DNA from 3 places in the Streptomyces sp. NPDC053427 genome. Region 3 is predicted to be linked to each of the others. Evidence: riboswitches for the same ligand, from Rfam matches in the RefSeq annotation. Region 3 holds a riboswitch; each other region holds the start of a gene.
The links. A riboswitch is a leader RNA that binds a small molecule or an ion and turns the genes downstream of it on or off. The one in region 3 is predicted to bind cyclic di-AMP.
Positions count from the first base shown of each region.

Region 1 (4,683 bases), on a different contig from region 3:
GGCGAGAGCCTGGGCAGTGGGAAGAGGCCGGTGCGGATGCTTCGAGGCGGCGGGAACCGCGCGGGCGAGAGGGAGGAGCGCCGCGCCCGGACGTCGTCGCGCGGTCGCCGCCTGGCCCGCTGGCTGCCCGCCGTCCTGATAGCCGGCGGCGTGGCCTTCGACGTGGGCACGCCGCCCCAGTACACCGCCGCCCCGTTCTTCTCCGCCGCTCCCCTGGTCGCGGCGCCCCTCTACTCCCTGGCCGGTACGGCCGTCACGGTCGCGGTGGCGCTCGTGGGCGAGTTCCTCATCGCCATGTACCACAGCACCCAGGACAACACCCAGTCCGTCACCGAGGCCCTGACCGTCCTGGTCGTCGCCTTCCTGGCGCTCGCCATCAACCGGGTCGTCCGGCGCAGCGACGCCCGCCTCGCCTCCGTACGCGATGTCGCCGAGGCCGCCCAGCGGGCCCTGCTGCCCACCCCGCCCGACCGGATCGGCGGGTTCGCGGTCGCCGCGCGCTATGTGGCCGCGCAGGCCGACGCGCGCATCGGCGGCGATCTCTATGCGGTGCAGGAGACCCCGCACGGCGTACGGCTGATCGTCGGCGATGTCCGGGGCAAGGGGCTGGAGGCGGTGGAGGCCGCGGTGATCGTCATCGGAGCCTTCCGGGAGGCGGCCGAACAGGAGGCCACCTTGGAGGCGGTGGCGGGCCGGCTGGAGCGGGCGCTGCAACGGGAGGGCGGGCGGCGCGCGGGGCTGGACCAGTTCGAGGGGTTCACCACGGCCGTTCTGGTGGAGATCCCGTCCGGCACCCGCTCCGTCCTGCGCCTCCTCAACCGCGGCCATCCGGCCCCGCTGCTGCTCTCCCCCGACGGCGGGCTGTGCGAACTGCCCCCCGCCTCGCCCGCGCTGCCGCTGGGGATGAGCGACGTCGCCGGGTGGCCGGACCGGGTGGACGAGACGTTCTTCCCGGCCGGTTCGCTGCTGCTGCTGTTCACGGACGGTGTGACCGAGGCCAGGGACCGGACCGGCTGCTTCTACGACGCGCCCGACCGGCTGCGCGGCCGCCACTTCCCCGGGCCGGACGCCCTCCTGGACACCCTGGCCGCGGACGTCGCCCGGCATACGGGCGGGGCGCAGGCGGACGACATGGCGCTGCTGGCGGTGCAGCGGCCGCTGGGGGAGTAGTTCATCCGGCCGGCGCGACCTCGGGGAGCCAGTGCAGGCTCTCGCCGTCCGGGCCGGTGAGGGCGACCGGGCGCTCGTCCAGCGCGAGGGTCAGCAGCCGGGCGTCCTCGGGGCGCAGGGCCCGGTGGGCCGGGGCGGTGATCCAGGGCAGGACGGTGTGGTGCTCGTGGGAGACCCAGTGGCCGGGGCCGTCCCGCTCGGCGAGCAGCGACCGTACGAGAGCGGCGAACTCCTCGCGGCGGGCGAGCGGGAGGGAGGCCAGGGCGGCCGTGTGGAAGATGACCAGCGTCGCCTCGGGCGGGGCCTCGGCGGCCAGCGCGGGCAGCGCGTCGAGGGGATCGCCGCGCACGATCCGGGGGCGGGGCGCGGGGCGTACGGCTTCCACGGCGGCCGCGAGCCGGTCGGCGCGGTTCCGGCCGTGGAAGCCGTGGGCGCTGTGGCCCCCGTACCCGTCCCCGGGCCAGAGCAGGGACTGGAGCCAGCGGAGGTCGTCGCGGTCGGCGACCGGGTCGAGCGGGTCGGGGTCGATGCCGGCGCGCCAGGCGATGTCGGGGAGGCGGGTGGGGGCCTGCGGCGCGGCGGGGACGGAGCCGTGACCGGCGCCGCTCGTCCGGCACACGAACGTCACCGGGCTCCCGGGCGCCCCGCATTCCGTCCCGTGGCCCGCGCCGTCCCCCTCGTAGCGGTACCGGTACCGATCGGGCTGCAGGCACAGTCCCGCCCCCGCCCCGACCTCCAGCAGCGCCAGCGGCTGCGGCAGGCGGGCGAGGAGCGGCAGCAGCGTGGCGCAGTGCGCCGGGTCACTGGTCCGCTCGGCGCGCCCCATGATGACGGCACGGACCTCGTCCCAGTGCCGGACGGTCCACTCGCGCCAGCGTCCGTACGCCGTCTCGTCGCGCGGTCCCAGCTCGGCGTGCGGCCCGTCGAGGTAGCGGACGGCGGCCAGGAGGAGGGTGGGCCGCTGGGCGTTCCCGGCCGGCAGCGATCCCGACAACAGGTCGCAGAACTCCGCGTCGTGGCTGATCCGGGCGGTCAACTCCGCGTGGGCGTCGGACCGTCCCCGCGCCTGGTTCCAGGAGAACTCCCGGTACCGATCCGCCACTGTCTGCGCGCTGTTCACGACGTTGACCACGTTGACGACCATGATCCGACGTTACTGCTCTCACGCTCCGTAATGGGCGGGCACCCCTCCGCATAACAACTGACGCACAATCACCGGAAGATCGTTTACTGAATCCCGGTCAAGTCGCCCGCTTTGTTCCCGCCGTGGGCGAAAAAGTCCACGCCAAAGCTCATCCGGAGCGCATACGGATTCCCCGGAAGGCTTGGAAAACGACCGTGGTCTCTATTACTGTCCGATAACGGAGCGCGGTCGTCCCAGCCGTCGCAAGAGGCGGCACCGCGCGCCGACGCCGAATCCCGCAAGCGCACGCCATGCACGTCACGCACGTCATCACGGCACGCAGGACCACCCGTACGGACCGAGCGCATGTGCACGACGGGCGCCAGTGGGCACTGAACAGCGCCGACCGGCACCGCCCCACATGACCGCTGGCTCCGCGCGATTCGCACCTGTGCACCGTCTGCACCATCCGCACGGCATGCATGAACTGCACCGAGGGAACCGGGGAACCACCACCTTGGGGTGAATCGGACGCCTCCCACCAGAGGCGCCCGTAGGAGACCTTCCTGCTCCGAACCCGTCAGCTAACCCGGTAGGCGTGAAGGAAGGAAAGGAGTGCGCCCCCGTGGCGTCCAACAGGCCTGCCCCCGAGGCTCCGTCCGCCGGCGACCTCGATCACCGGGATCCGTTCGACGACGAAGGCCGTTTCGACGGCTCCGGTGTCGTCTACCAGGGCGGCGACCGCGAACGCGACGGCGCGCGTGACGGCGAGGGACCGTGGGAGGAGTGGAACCCCACCGAGGAGTCCGTCCGCTCCGTCCGCGGCAAGCACCGGGTGGCCAAGCAGCGCGGCAGCGGACTCGCGCGCAGCGGTACGGTCCTGGGCGTCGGCGTCATCGCGGCGGTCGGCGCGGGCGGCATGGCCACGGCCGAGGGCCGCCCGCCGGTCCCGATCTCGATGCCCGACATCGGCGGCATGGCCCACGACATCGCCGAGAATCTGCCGGACGCCGAGTCCCTCCCCGGCATCGGCGGCCTCATATCCGACTCCGGGCCGTCGCACTCCGCCGCGGACGCCGACTCCGCGCCCGCCGCCGGCCCTCTCACCCAGGCGGGCCTGACCCGGCACGAGGCGGCCCAGGGCACCGGCGCCGGCGAGGCGCTGCGCCACCGCATCCTCCAGCAGGCCGACGCGCAGCAGGGCGCCGCCGAGCAGGAGGCCCGCGACGCCGCCGAATCGGCCGCCGTCGATCAGGCCGCGAAGGCCGCCGCCGCGCACCACGAGGCGGCCGAGAAGGCCGCGGCCGCCAAGCAGGCGGCGGAGCTCAAGGCCAAGCGCGAGGCGGCGGAGGCGGCCCGCAGAAAGGCGGAGGCCGAACGCCTCGCCGAACTGGCCAAGAGCTTCATCACCCCGGTGACCTCCTTCACCCTCACCGCCAGCTTCGGCCAGGCCGGCGACCGCTGGGCCGCGGACCACACCGGACAGGACTTCGCCGCACCGACCGGCACTCCCGTCAAGGCAGTTCACTCCGGCACCATCACCCAGGCGGGCTGGGCCGGTTCGTACGGCTACCGCCTCGTCCTCACCCTCGACGACGGCACCGAGCTCTGGTTCTGCCACCTGTCCTCCATGGTGAAGACCTCCGGCAAGGTCAACACCGGCGATGTCATCGCCCGCGTCGGCGCCACCGGCAACGTCACCGGCCCGCACCTCCACCTGGAGGTCCGCCCGGGAGCCGGCGACCCGATCGACCCGATGCCGTGGCTGCGGGACCACGGGGTGAACGTCTGACGTACCGGGGGGAGGGGCCGGCGTCCCTGGGTGGGGCCGGCTCCCTTGGAAGGGGGAGCGGCCGCCCGGGAATAGCCCCCGCCCGGGAATAACCCCCCGCTCCCCAACGTTGCAGAATCGCATGACTGCGATACGCAAACCCCTCGGCTCGCTCTCCGTCTCGTCCCTGTCCCTCGGCGGCAATGTCTTCGGCTGGACGGCGGACGAGGCCGAGTCCTTCGCCGTACTCGACGCGTACGTCGCCGGCGGGGGCAACTTCATCGACACCGCCGACGTCTACTCGGCCTGGGCCCCCGGGAACAACGGCGGTGAGTCGGAGACCGTCATCGGCAACTGGCTGGCCTCCCGCGGCAATCGCTCCGACGTCATCATCGCCACGAAGGTGGGCGCGCCCTCGAACCCTCACCTCAAGGGGCTGTCCGCCGCCACCATCAAGGCCGCGGTCGACGCATCCCTCACCCGCCTGCGTACCGACTACATCGACCTCTACTACACCCACTTCGACGACGAGTCCGTCGAGGTCGGGGAATTCCTCACCACCCTCGACGACCTCGTCCGGGCCGGCAAGGTCCGCGAGATCGCCGCCTCCAACATCTCG
Region 1 is NZ_JBITYA010000019.1:109,850-114,532, forward strand. Features, by position in the region: gene ACIGWZ_RS38035 (PP2C family protein-serine/threonine phosphatase) at 37-1,170, shown strand; gene ACIGWZ_RS38040 (DUF2332 family protein) at 1,172-2,314, opposite strand; cyclic di-AMP (ydaO/yuaA leader) riboswitch at 2,774-2,907, shown strand; gene ACIGWZ_RS38045 (M23 family metallopeptidase) at 2,919-4,085, shown strand; gene ACIGWZ_RS38050 (aldo/keto reductase) at 4,207-4,683, shown strand, end outside.
Region 1: linked by a shared signal. The riboswitch ahead of ACIGWZ_RS38045 (M23 family metallopeptidase) and the one ahead of ACIGWZ_RS36555 (M23 family metallopeptidase) in region 3 are both predicted to bind cyclic di-AMP.

Region 2 (4,683 bases), on a different contig from region 3:
TACTCGTCGACGAGGACATGACGGAAGCGGCGGCGGTAGTGCTCCGCGACATCCGGGAAGGCCTGGAGCAGGTTGACCGTCGTCATGATGATGTCGTCGAAGTCCAGGGCGTTGGCCTCGCGCAGCCGCGACTGGTACATCGCATACGCCTCGGCCAGCGTCTTCTCGAACCCGTCGGCGGCCGTCCCGGCGAAGGTCTCCTCGTCGATGAGCTCGTTCTTGAGGTTGGAGATCTTGGCGCTGAAGGACTTGGGCGGGAAGCGCTTGGGGTCCAGATCCAGATCGCGGCAGACCAGGGCCATCAGGCGCTTGGAGTCGGCGGCGTCGTAGATCGAGAAGGACGAGGTGAAGCCGAGCTTCTTGCTCTCCCGGCGCAGGATGCGGACGCAGGCGCTGTGGAAGGTGGAGACCCACATGGCGTTGGCGCGCGGGCCGACCAGGTCCTCCACGCGCTCCTTCATCTCGCCCGCGGCCTTGTTCGTGAACGTGATCGCGAGGATCTGGCCGGGGTGGACATGGCGCTCGGCGAGCAGATGCGCGATGCGGTGGGTGAGCACCCGGGTCTTGCCGGAACCGGCGCCGGCGACGATCAGCAGCGGGCTGCCGTGGTGGACCACGGCGGCCTTCTGCTCGTCGTTGAGGCCTTCGAGCAGCGCGGCCGCGTCCACCACGGGGCGGGCGGCGCCGTCGCGGTAGTACGCCTCCTGGTGCACCGGCGCGTCGAATCTGCCGCCGAAGAGGTCGGCAGGGATCTCCTCCGGGGCCGGGCCGTGCTCGTCCTCGGGGGGCGGAGGGTGTTCGTCCTCGCCCTTGGGGCCGAGGTCCGCCAGGAAGCTGTCGTCAAAGAGGCTGCTCATCGCCCACCGAGTCTAGGCCGCCGCACCGACAGCCCGCCGCCGCCTCCACAGATCCGGCCCACGGACGCCGGCCCGCGTCCTTTGGGCGCGCCTTTGGGGTGCACCTTTGGGCCACCTCTCTGACCCCGTCCCTGGACCCCGTCCCTGGATCGCTTCCCTGGGCCGCGTCCCTGGATCGCATCGGTAGCTCGCATCGGCGGCTCCCATCGGCGGGCTCGCAACCATGGGATCGCAATCAGATCACGAAAAGGTTTCGGGCATATCGAACATCAGCCTTCACAGGAGCCACACCAGTTGGCTACCGTGCCTGCTCGGGCTGCCCGCATCCCCGCGGACGACAGTGTCTGCACGGGCCGCCTCCGCCGAGTCCGGCCCTGCCCCCAGGCACCCGGAGCCGGGGACCCACCAGCACCACCGGGGTGAATCGGCCGGTGCGGCCGCCAGCGGCGGACGTATCGACCGTAGGGCAAGCCTTCCGTCAGCGACACCGCCCGAACCCGACAGCTAACCCGGTAGGCGGTCCACGGAAGGAGTCGCCGGCCTTGGCGTCGCATCGCAAGCCGCGCACCCGCGTTCTCACCTCGCCCGGGAGCCGCCGCACGGCGGCCGGGCTCACCACCGCCGCCCTCGCCTCGGTCACCCTGCTCTCGCAGTCCGCCGAGGCCGCCCCCAGGGCACCCAAGCCCACCATCGAAGAGGTCAAGCAGAAGGTCGACGGGCTCTACCACCAGGCCGAGGTGGCCACCCAGAAGTACAACGCCGCCAAGGAGGGCGCCGAGCGGCAGCGCGCCACGGTCAATCATCTGCTCGACGCCGCCGCCAAGCGCGCGGAAAAGATGAACGAGTCCCGGCGCGAGCTGGGCACCTTCGCCTCCGCGCAGTACCGCACCGGCGGGATGAACCCCACGACGCAGCTGATGCTCGCCAAGGACCCGCAGGACTTCTTCGACCGTACGCACCTGATGGAGCGGCTGACCGGCCGGCAGAAGCAGGCGGTCACCGACTACCAGGAGGAGCAGGCGGCCGCCGCCCGGCAGCGGGCCAAGGCGACCGAGAGCCTGGACCGGCTCCAGGCGTCGCAGGCCTCGCTGAAGGAATCCAAGCGGTCCGTCCAGGACAAGCTGGCCGAGGCCCGGCAGCTGCTGTCCCGGCTGACCGCCCAGGAGAAGGCGCGGCTGGCGGAGCTGGAGCGCAGGAAGGAGGCGGCCGCCAAGCGCCGGGCCGAGGAGCTGGCGCGGCAGCAGGCCGAGAAGGAGCGCCAACAGCACCAGAACGACGGCGGCTCGACGGGCGGCCAGACCGGTGGCGGCTCCACCGGTGGCGGGTCGACCGACGGCGGCTCGTACTCCACCAAGGCCGAAAAGGCGCTCGCCTTTGCCCGCTCCCAGATGGGCAAGCCGTACGTCTGGGGCGCGACCGGCCCGAATTCCTACGACTGCTCGGGCCTGACGCAGGCGGCGTGGAAGGCGGCCGGGGTCGATCTGCCGCGGACGACATGGGACCAGGTCAAGGTCGGACAGCGGATCGCGACCGGCGACCTCAAGCCCGGTGACCTGGTGTTCTTCTACGACGACATAAGTCACGTAGGCATGTACATAGGCGACGGCAAGATGATCCACGCGCCGCACCCGGGCGCCAACGTCCGGGTGGAGTCGATCTATTACATGCCCATCTACGGGAGCGTCCGGCCGGCCTGAACCGACGGGCCTGAACCGCTTCCCTTACGGGCCGCCACCAAGGGTCTCGCGGGCCCCTACCGGAACGGCTGCCCCCCGAACCACCCCCCACACGCCACCGCGCGGTCGTCCTCTCGAGGGACGACCGCGCGGTGAGCCGTATGTACGGGTGCCGGACCTCAGGTCCAGAGCACCGCGATGAAGATGTTGGCCACCGTGAGCCCGCCGACGGCGCCGAACAGCGGCTTGGCGACCTTCTCCTCGTCCCGCTTGACGTAGACCAGCGCCAGGATCACCACCAGGACGGCCATCTTGATGCCGATCTTGATGTTGTTGACGGTGTGGTCCTGGGCCTGGTTCAGCCCGACCAGCACGATGCCGGTGACCAGCATCGTCAGCGCGCCGTGCAGCATGGCCGGCACAAAGCGGGCGGTCCCCGCGCTCATCGCCTTCATCTGGGTCAGAAAGCCGCCCAGGAGGGAGGCGATACCGATGATGTGCAGGCCGACGAAGATATTGGTTACTACGTCCATAGTGCGGGATCGTATCCGTCGCATAGCACGCGCCTTCAGGCAGGGCGCCCGTAATCGCCGCTTCGATCACGGCAGGCCGCTCCCGGCCCCTTACGCGGCGGGGACTCGCTCACCCGCCCCTCACTCGCGGTCGAAAGCCGCCAATTCCGGCCAACTGGGCGCAACGCCGTGACGTGCAGGTTTAGCGTCCTCACTCCAGGCGGCCGACGCAAGCGCGGCCCGTACGGAAGGAAGTGACGGCCACCGTGGCGTCGCACCGCAAGACCGAGCAGCACCCGCCGGCGACGTTGGCACCGCTGGGTGGCAGCCGCACCGCCCGTAGGGCCGCCACCATCCTGGCCCTCGTCGGCGCCGTCGGCGCCACCGCCTTCAACGGCACCGGCCAGGCCGCTCCCCGTCCCACCCCCGCCCAGGTCAAGGGCCAGGTCGACGCGCTGTACCAGGAGGCAGAGGTGGCGACGCAGCACTACAACGGCGCCAAGGAACAGGCCGATACCGCACGCGCGGAGCTGAGCCGGCTCCAGGACGAGGCCGCCCGCCGGACCCAGAAACTCAACGCCGCCAAGGCCGAGTTGGGCACGATGGCCGGGAACCAGTACCGCTCCGGCGGCGTGGACCCGACCGTACGGCTGATGATGTCCGCCGATCCGCAGCGCTATCTGGACGGCGCCACGATCCTGGAGCGCGCGGGCAGCCACCAGGCGAACGCGGTGGCCGGATATGCGCGCCGGCTCGGCAGCGTCCGCCAGGTCCGCGACCGCGCCGAGGTCACCGCGGAGCGGCTGGAGCGCACCGAGGGCACACTGCGGCGGCAGCGCGTGACGATCGTACGGAAACTGGACTCCGCCGAGGCGCTGCTGGACCGGCTGACGGACGAGCAGCGGCGGCGGATGTCACCCGAGCCGACACCGGCCGCCGCACCGGCGAAGGACGGGGCCCAGGCGCCCAACTCCCGTGCCGCACGCGCCGTTTCGTTCGCCTACGCCGCGCTCGGCAAGCCCTACGTCTGGGGCGCGACCGGCCCCTCCGCATTCGACTGCTCGGGCCTGACCCAGGCCGCCTGGAGGTCCGGCGGCGTCTCGCTGCCCCGCACGACCTACACCCAGATCGGCTCCGGCCCGCGCATCGACCGGTCCCGGCTCGCCCCCGGAGACCTGGTGTTCTTCTATTCCGGGATCAGCCATGTGGGCCTCTACATCGGCGACGGCAAGATGATCCACGCCCCGCATCCGGGCGCCCCGGTCCGTATCGCCCCCATCGACGAGATGCCGTTCGCGGCGGCGACTCGGCCCGCCTGAGCCGTCGGTGTTCGTCCCCGCGTTGCCGGGTGCGGGGCCGGCCCTCCGGGGCGCCGGCCCTCAGGCCCTGACCCTCTGGCCCAGCCACCGGAAGATCTCCGGCACCTGGGTGCGCCACACCGCCGTCGTGTGACCGCCCGCGTCGGCCGCGATCTGCTGCACGGTCACCGTCGTCGGCGCCTTCGCGAGCTGCTGGAGGCCGATGCCCGCCTGGTAGCCGTCGCCCGCCGCGCCCGAGACGAACAGGGCCGTACGCGGCGGCCGTCCGGCGGCGTTGGCGGACTTCAGGATGTGCAGCGGGTTGGACTCGACGCGCAGC
Region 2 is NZ_JBITYA010000004.1:408,172-412,854, forward strand. Features, by position in the region: gene pcrA (DNA helicase PcrA) at 1-857, opposite strand, end outside; cyclic di-AMP (ydaO/yuaA leader) riboswitch at 1,208-1,392, shown strand; gene ACIGWZ_RS13520 (NlpC/P60 family protein) at 1,400-2,554, shown strand; gene ACIGWZ_RS13525 (hypothetical protein) at 2,713-3,066, opposite strand; gene ACIGWZ_RS13530 (NlpC/P60 family protein) at 3,300-4,364, shown strand; gene ACIGWZ_RS13535 (alpha/beta hydrolase) at 4,425-4,683, opposite strand, start outside.
Region 2: linked by a shared signal. The riboswitch ahead of ACIGWZ_RS13520 (NlpC/P60 family protein) and the one ahead of ACIGWZ_RS36555 (M23 family metallopeptidase) in region 3 are both predicted to bind cyclic di-AMP.

Region 3 (4,683 bases):
GGTCGACGTAGTCATGGTGGGTGAAACGGTGGACGTCACGGTCGGACAGGCGCGGGTAGGGCGCGAAGAAGCGGTAGTACTTCGACTCGTCCGAGACCTGCTCGTAGAACGAGACCAGCCGTGCGGCGTCATCGGGCGTGATGGGTCGGATCTGCGCCGTGCCGCCGTCGCGCAGCACCACGTCGGCTTCCCAGTGGGTCGGGTACGCGTGGTGCGGCTGCGTCTGCATGCGGACAAGCGTACGGCGGGGCACCGACAACCGGCTCGGCATGCGTACGCTCGATGCCAACGGAGCGCTGCCGGAGCGTCGCCGGAGCACTCCCGGCAGCGTGAGAGAATGGTCTAGACAACTGTCACGCGACTTGAAGGGCATCCCCAATGGCTGAGCGCCGCGTCAATGTCGGCTGGGCAGAGGGCCTGCACGCCCGCCCCGCCTCGATCTTCGTCCGTGCGGCCACCGCGGCCGGCATTCCGATGACGATCGCCAAGGCCGATGGCAACCCCGTCAACGCGGCCTCCATGCTCGCGGTTCTGGGTCTGGGCGCCCAGGGCGGCGAGGAGATCGTGCTGGCCTCCGACGCCGAAGGGGCCGAGGCCGCGCTCGACCGCCTGGCGAAGCTCGTCTCCGAGGGCCTGGAAGAGCTCCCCGAGACGGTCTGACGGTCCGGGTCCCTCGGGATTCCCTGTTTTCTCCGCCTGCGGCCCCGCGGCGGCGACCGGAAACGGTTGCCGCCGCGGGGCCGTTTTGCCGGGGGCGGCATCAGCGGGCCGGTTTCGCTGCGGGACTTTCGCTGCACGGGTTTACTGAACCGCATTCACCGTACGGGCATGCCGAAATAATGGATCGCCGATTATTCGCGGCAGGAATACACGACAGGCAAGAATGTACGTCGGACAGGAATGCACATCGGGGCAGGAATGCACGGCGGAAATACCGGCATCGCGAACGGCAGGCACCCTCACCCGCCCCGGCGGGAATTCCCTACCCCTTTGTATACGGCCCGGATGTTAATTGCGGGCACGCGCCGTGTTGACGGGTCGTTTCGCGTCCCTCACCGCGGGTGCGGCGGGGCGGCGCAACCGGTACACCGGGAGGGAGCGTTCGACATGAGCCGCCATCAGGGCGCGGGCCCGCTCCGCATCCCCTTTGGCCACCGCGTCCAGCACCGCACCGTGCTCGTCCCACGAGTCGACGGCCCGCGCGGGAAGTTCCACCGTGTACATCCACTCGATCTTGCGCCGCAGCTGGGTGAGCAGCGCCGTCAGGCTGGCGCTGCCGGCCGCCTGGGCGAGCGTCTCGTGGAACCAGCCGTCCAGTTGGCGCACGTCCGCGGGGTGACCGTGCCGGGCCCGCTCGCGGCCGAGCCGTACGAGACCGCGTAGCACCTTCAGGTGGGCGGGGCTGCGGCGGACGGCGGCACGGGCGGCGCCCAGCGGCTCCAACAGGGCGCGGATGTCCAGGAGATCGGCCGCTTCCTGCTCGGTGGGCTCGGCGACGCAGGCGCCCGCATGGTGGCGGGTGGTGACGAAGCCCTCGGACTGCAGGGTACGCAGCGCCTCGCGGACCGGGACTCTGGAGACGCCGTAGCGGGCCGCGAGAATTTCCTCGATCAGCCGGCTCCCCGGCGCAAGCGCACCGGAGACAATGTCGTCGCGAATCGCCGTGCACACCGCATGCGCGGAAAGATGGCCTCGCATCGTCCGTGCCTCCGCCGTAATCCCCGGGAAACTCCGCCGATCGGCGGGTTTTCCGTGACTCTATTCGACCGGGACGAGATTTCCGACGGGCTCCGGGAATTCAGGGATATTTTTTGGCCACGGGGCGGGACGGCCGGCGCCTGCCGCGCACCGGATACGCGGAAGCCCCGGCCGTCGGCCGGGGCTCCACCAGGACGCGTGGGGCGTCAGACGCCGACGCCGTGCGCGCGCAGGTACGCGATCGGGTCGATGTCCGAACCGTAGTCGGGGCCGGTGCGGGCCTCGAAGTGGAGGTGCGGACCGGTGACGTTGCCGGTGGCACCCGAGAGGCCTATCTGCTGGCCGGGAGTGACGGTCTGACCGACCGACACCCCGATGGACGACAGGTGGCCGTACTGGGTGTACGTGCCGTCGTGCATCTTGATCACGATGTTGTTGCCGTACGAGCCGCCCCAGCCGGCCTCGACGACGGTGCCCGAGCCGACGGTGTGGACGGAGGTGCCGGTGGCGGCGTGGAAGTCGATGCCGGTGTGGCTGCCGGAGGACCACAGGCCGCTGGAGGCCTTGTAGCCGGTGGAGACGTAGGAGCCGGCTATCGGGGCGACGAAGGCGTTGAGCCGCTTGCGCTCCGCGTCGCGGGCCGCGCGCTCCTTGGCCTCCCGCTCCTCCTTGGCCTTCGCCTCTGCCTTCTTCTTGGCGGCCTCGGCGAGCCGCTGGGCCTCGTCGGCCGCCTTCTTCGCCACGGCCGCGGCCCTCGCCTGCACCGCGGCGGCCTCGGCGGCCGTCTGCTGCGCGTCGGCCTGGGCCTCGACGCGGCTGGCGAGCTCGTCGCCCATCACGACGGCCTGCCGCAGGCCGGTGTCCTCGGCGTGCGTCTCGCCGGTGGCGGCCAGCGCCGGCGAGGCGACGGAGGCGACGACGCCGGAGGCCGCGAGGGTGGCGATGCCGGCGAACTTGCGGGTCGTACGAGCCGTGCGGCTGGCACGACGATGCTTCCCGGTGGCACGGGTGAACGCCATCTGGTGGCTTGTCCTTTCCTTCCTTCTCGCCTACCGGGTTAGCTGACGGGTTCGGAGCAGGAAGGTCTCCTACGGGCTCCTCCGGAGAGGGACCCGATTCACCCCAGGGGACGTGTGGGTCCCCGGCTCCCCTGGCTCGCGCCGTACGGGGACTCGGCGATGACTGTCCGGTGCCACTGTTGTGGCGGACCTGTGACGAACAGTCGGACCGACGCTAATCGGGACATCTTTCAATCGGCAAACAGAACCGGCGCTTTGTGCCGTACGCCACAAGGACACCGGGCAACCAGCCGCAACAATCCGGACATACGGCGGCTCCCGTGGTGGACGTGCACCACGGGAGCCGCTCTGTCGCTTCACGGCCGGCCGGATTCCCCAGCCGGTACCTGACCGGCAGTCAGCCGGCGGGGGTCAGCCGCCGACGACCGTCACCGTGCCGATGCCCAGTTCCCTGACGGGCTCCGTGATCTGCGCGGCGTCACCCACCAGGACCGTCACCAGGCGGTCCACGGGGAAGGCGCTGACGGCGGCCGCGGTCGCCTCGACCGTCCCGGTCTCGGCGAGCCGGGCGTACAGCTGCGCCTGGAAGTCGTCCGGGAGGTGCTGCTCCACCTGGTCGGCGAGCGTGCCGGCGACGGCCGCTGCGGTCTCGTACTTCAGCGGCGCGACGCCGACGAGGTTCTGCACGGCAACATCCCGCTCGGCGTCCGTCAGCCCCTCTGCCGCAAGGGTGCGCAGCACCTGCCAGAGGTCCTCGAGGGCCGGCCCCGTGGAGGCGGTGTCCACCGACCCGCTGATGGCGAGCATGGCGGCGCCGCTGCCGTCCGCCGACGAGCGCAGTACCTGGCCGAAGGCGCGCACCCCGTAGGTGTAGCCCTTCTCCTCGCGCAGCACCCGGTCCAGCCGGGAGGTGAGCGTGCCGCCCAGGCAGTACGTGCCGAGCACCTGCGCGGGCCAGACCCGATCGTGCCGGTCGGCGCCGATGCGGCCGATCAGCAGCTGCGTCTGGACGGCTCCGGGGCGGTCGACGATGACCACGCGGCCGGTGTCGTCGGCGGTGATCGCCGAGGGCTTCAGCGGCTCGGCGGTGGAGCCGCTCCAAGCGCTCAGGGTGTCGGCGAGCGCCGCCTGGAGGTCGACGCCGGTGAGGTCGCCGACGATGACGGCGGTGCCCGTGGCGGGCCGTACGTGGGCGTCGTAGAAGGCGCGGACCGCCGCGGCATCGATGCGCTCGACGGTCTCCTCGGTGCCCTGGCGGGGCCGCGACATCCGGGAAGTGGCCGGGAACAGCTCCTTGGACAGCGCCATCGCGGCCCGTCGCGCCGGGTTGGCGAGCTCGTGCGGGATCTCGTCGAGGCGGTTGCGTACCAGCCGCTCGATCTCGCTGTCAGGGAAGGCGGGGGCGCGCAGCGCGTCGGCGAGCAGACCGAGCGCGCGGGGCAGCCGCGACACCGGCACCTCGAGGGAGACCCGCAGGCCGGGGTGGTCGGCGTGCGCATCCAGGGTGGCGCCGCAGCGCTCCAGCTCGGCGGCGAACTCCTCGGCGTCGTGCTTGTCGGTGCCCTCGGACAGGGCGCGCGCCATGATCGTGGCGACGCCGTCCAGGCCCTCCGGCTCGGCCTCCAGAGGGGCGACGAGGTTGATCTCGACGGCGACGACCTGCTGGCCGGGACGGTGGCTGGTCAGGAGGGTGAGCCCGTTGGCGAGTTGGGAGCGCTCGGGGGCCGGGAAGGCCCAGGGCTTGGGCGCGCCGCCCTTGGGCTGGGGGTGGAAGTCCATGGCGGTCGCGGCGGAATCTGCGCGGGTGGTGGAGTCGCTCACCGGTCCTCCTCCTCCTTCTCGGTGTCGGCGGCCGGGTCGGCCGGGGCGGTCGGCTCGGTGGGCTCGTACACGAGCACCGCGCGGTTGTCGGGGCGCAGCCGGGCCTCGGCGACCGCCTGCACCTCCTCGGGAGTGATGTCCAGGA
Region 3 is NZ_JBITYA010000017.1:84,058-88,740, reverse strand. Features, by position in the region: gene ACIGWZ_RS36570 (GNAT family N-acetyltransferase) at 1-229, opposite strand, end outside; gene ACIGWZ_RS36565 (HPr family phosphocarrier protein) at 379-660, shown strand; gene ACIGWZ_RS36560 (GntR family transcriptional regulator) at 1,009-1,698, opposite strand; gene ACIGWZ_RS36555 (M23 family metallopeptidase) at 1,905-2,717, opposite strand; cyclic di-AMP (ydaO/yuaA leader) riboswitch at 2,730-2,886, opposite strand; gene ACIGWZ_RS36550 (M16 family metallopeptidase) at 3,129-4,496, opposite strand; gene ACIGWZ_RS36545 (M16 family metallopeptidase) at 4,535-4,683, opposite strand, start outside.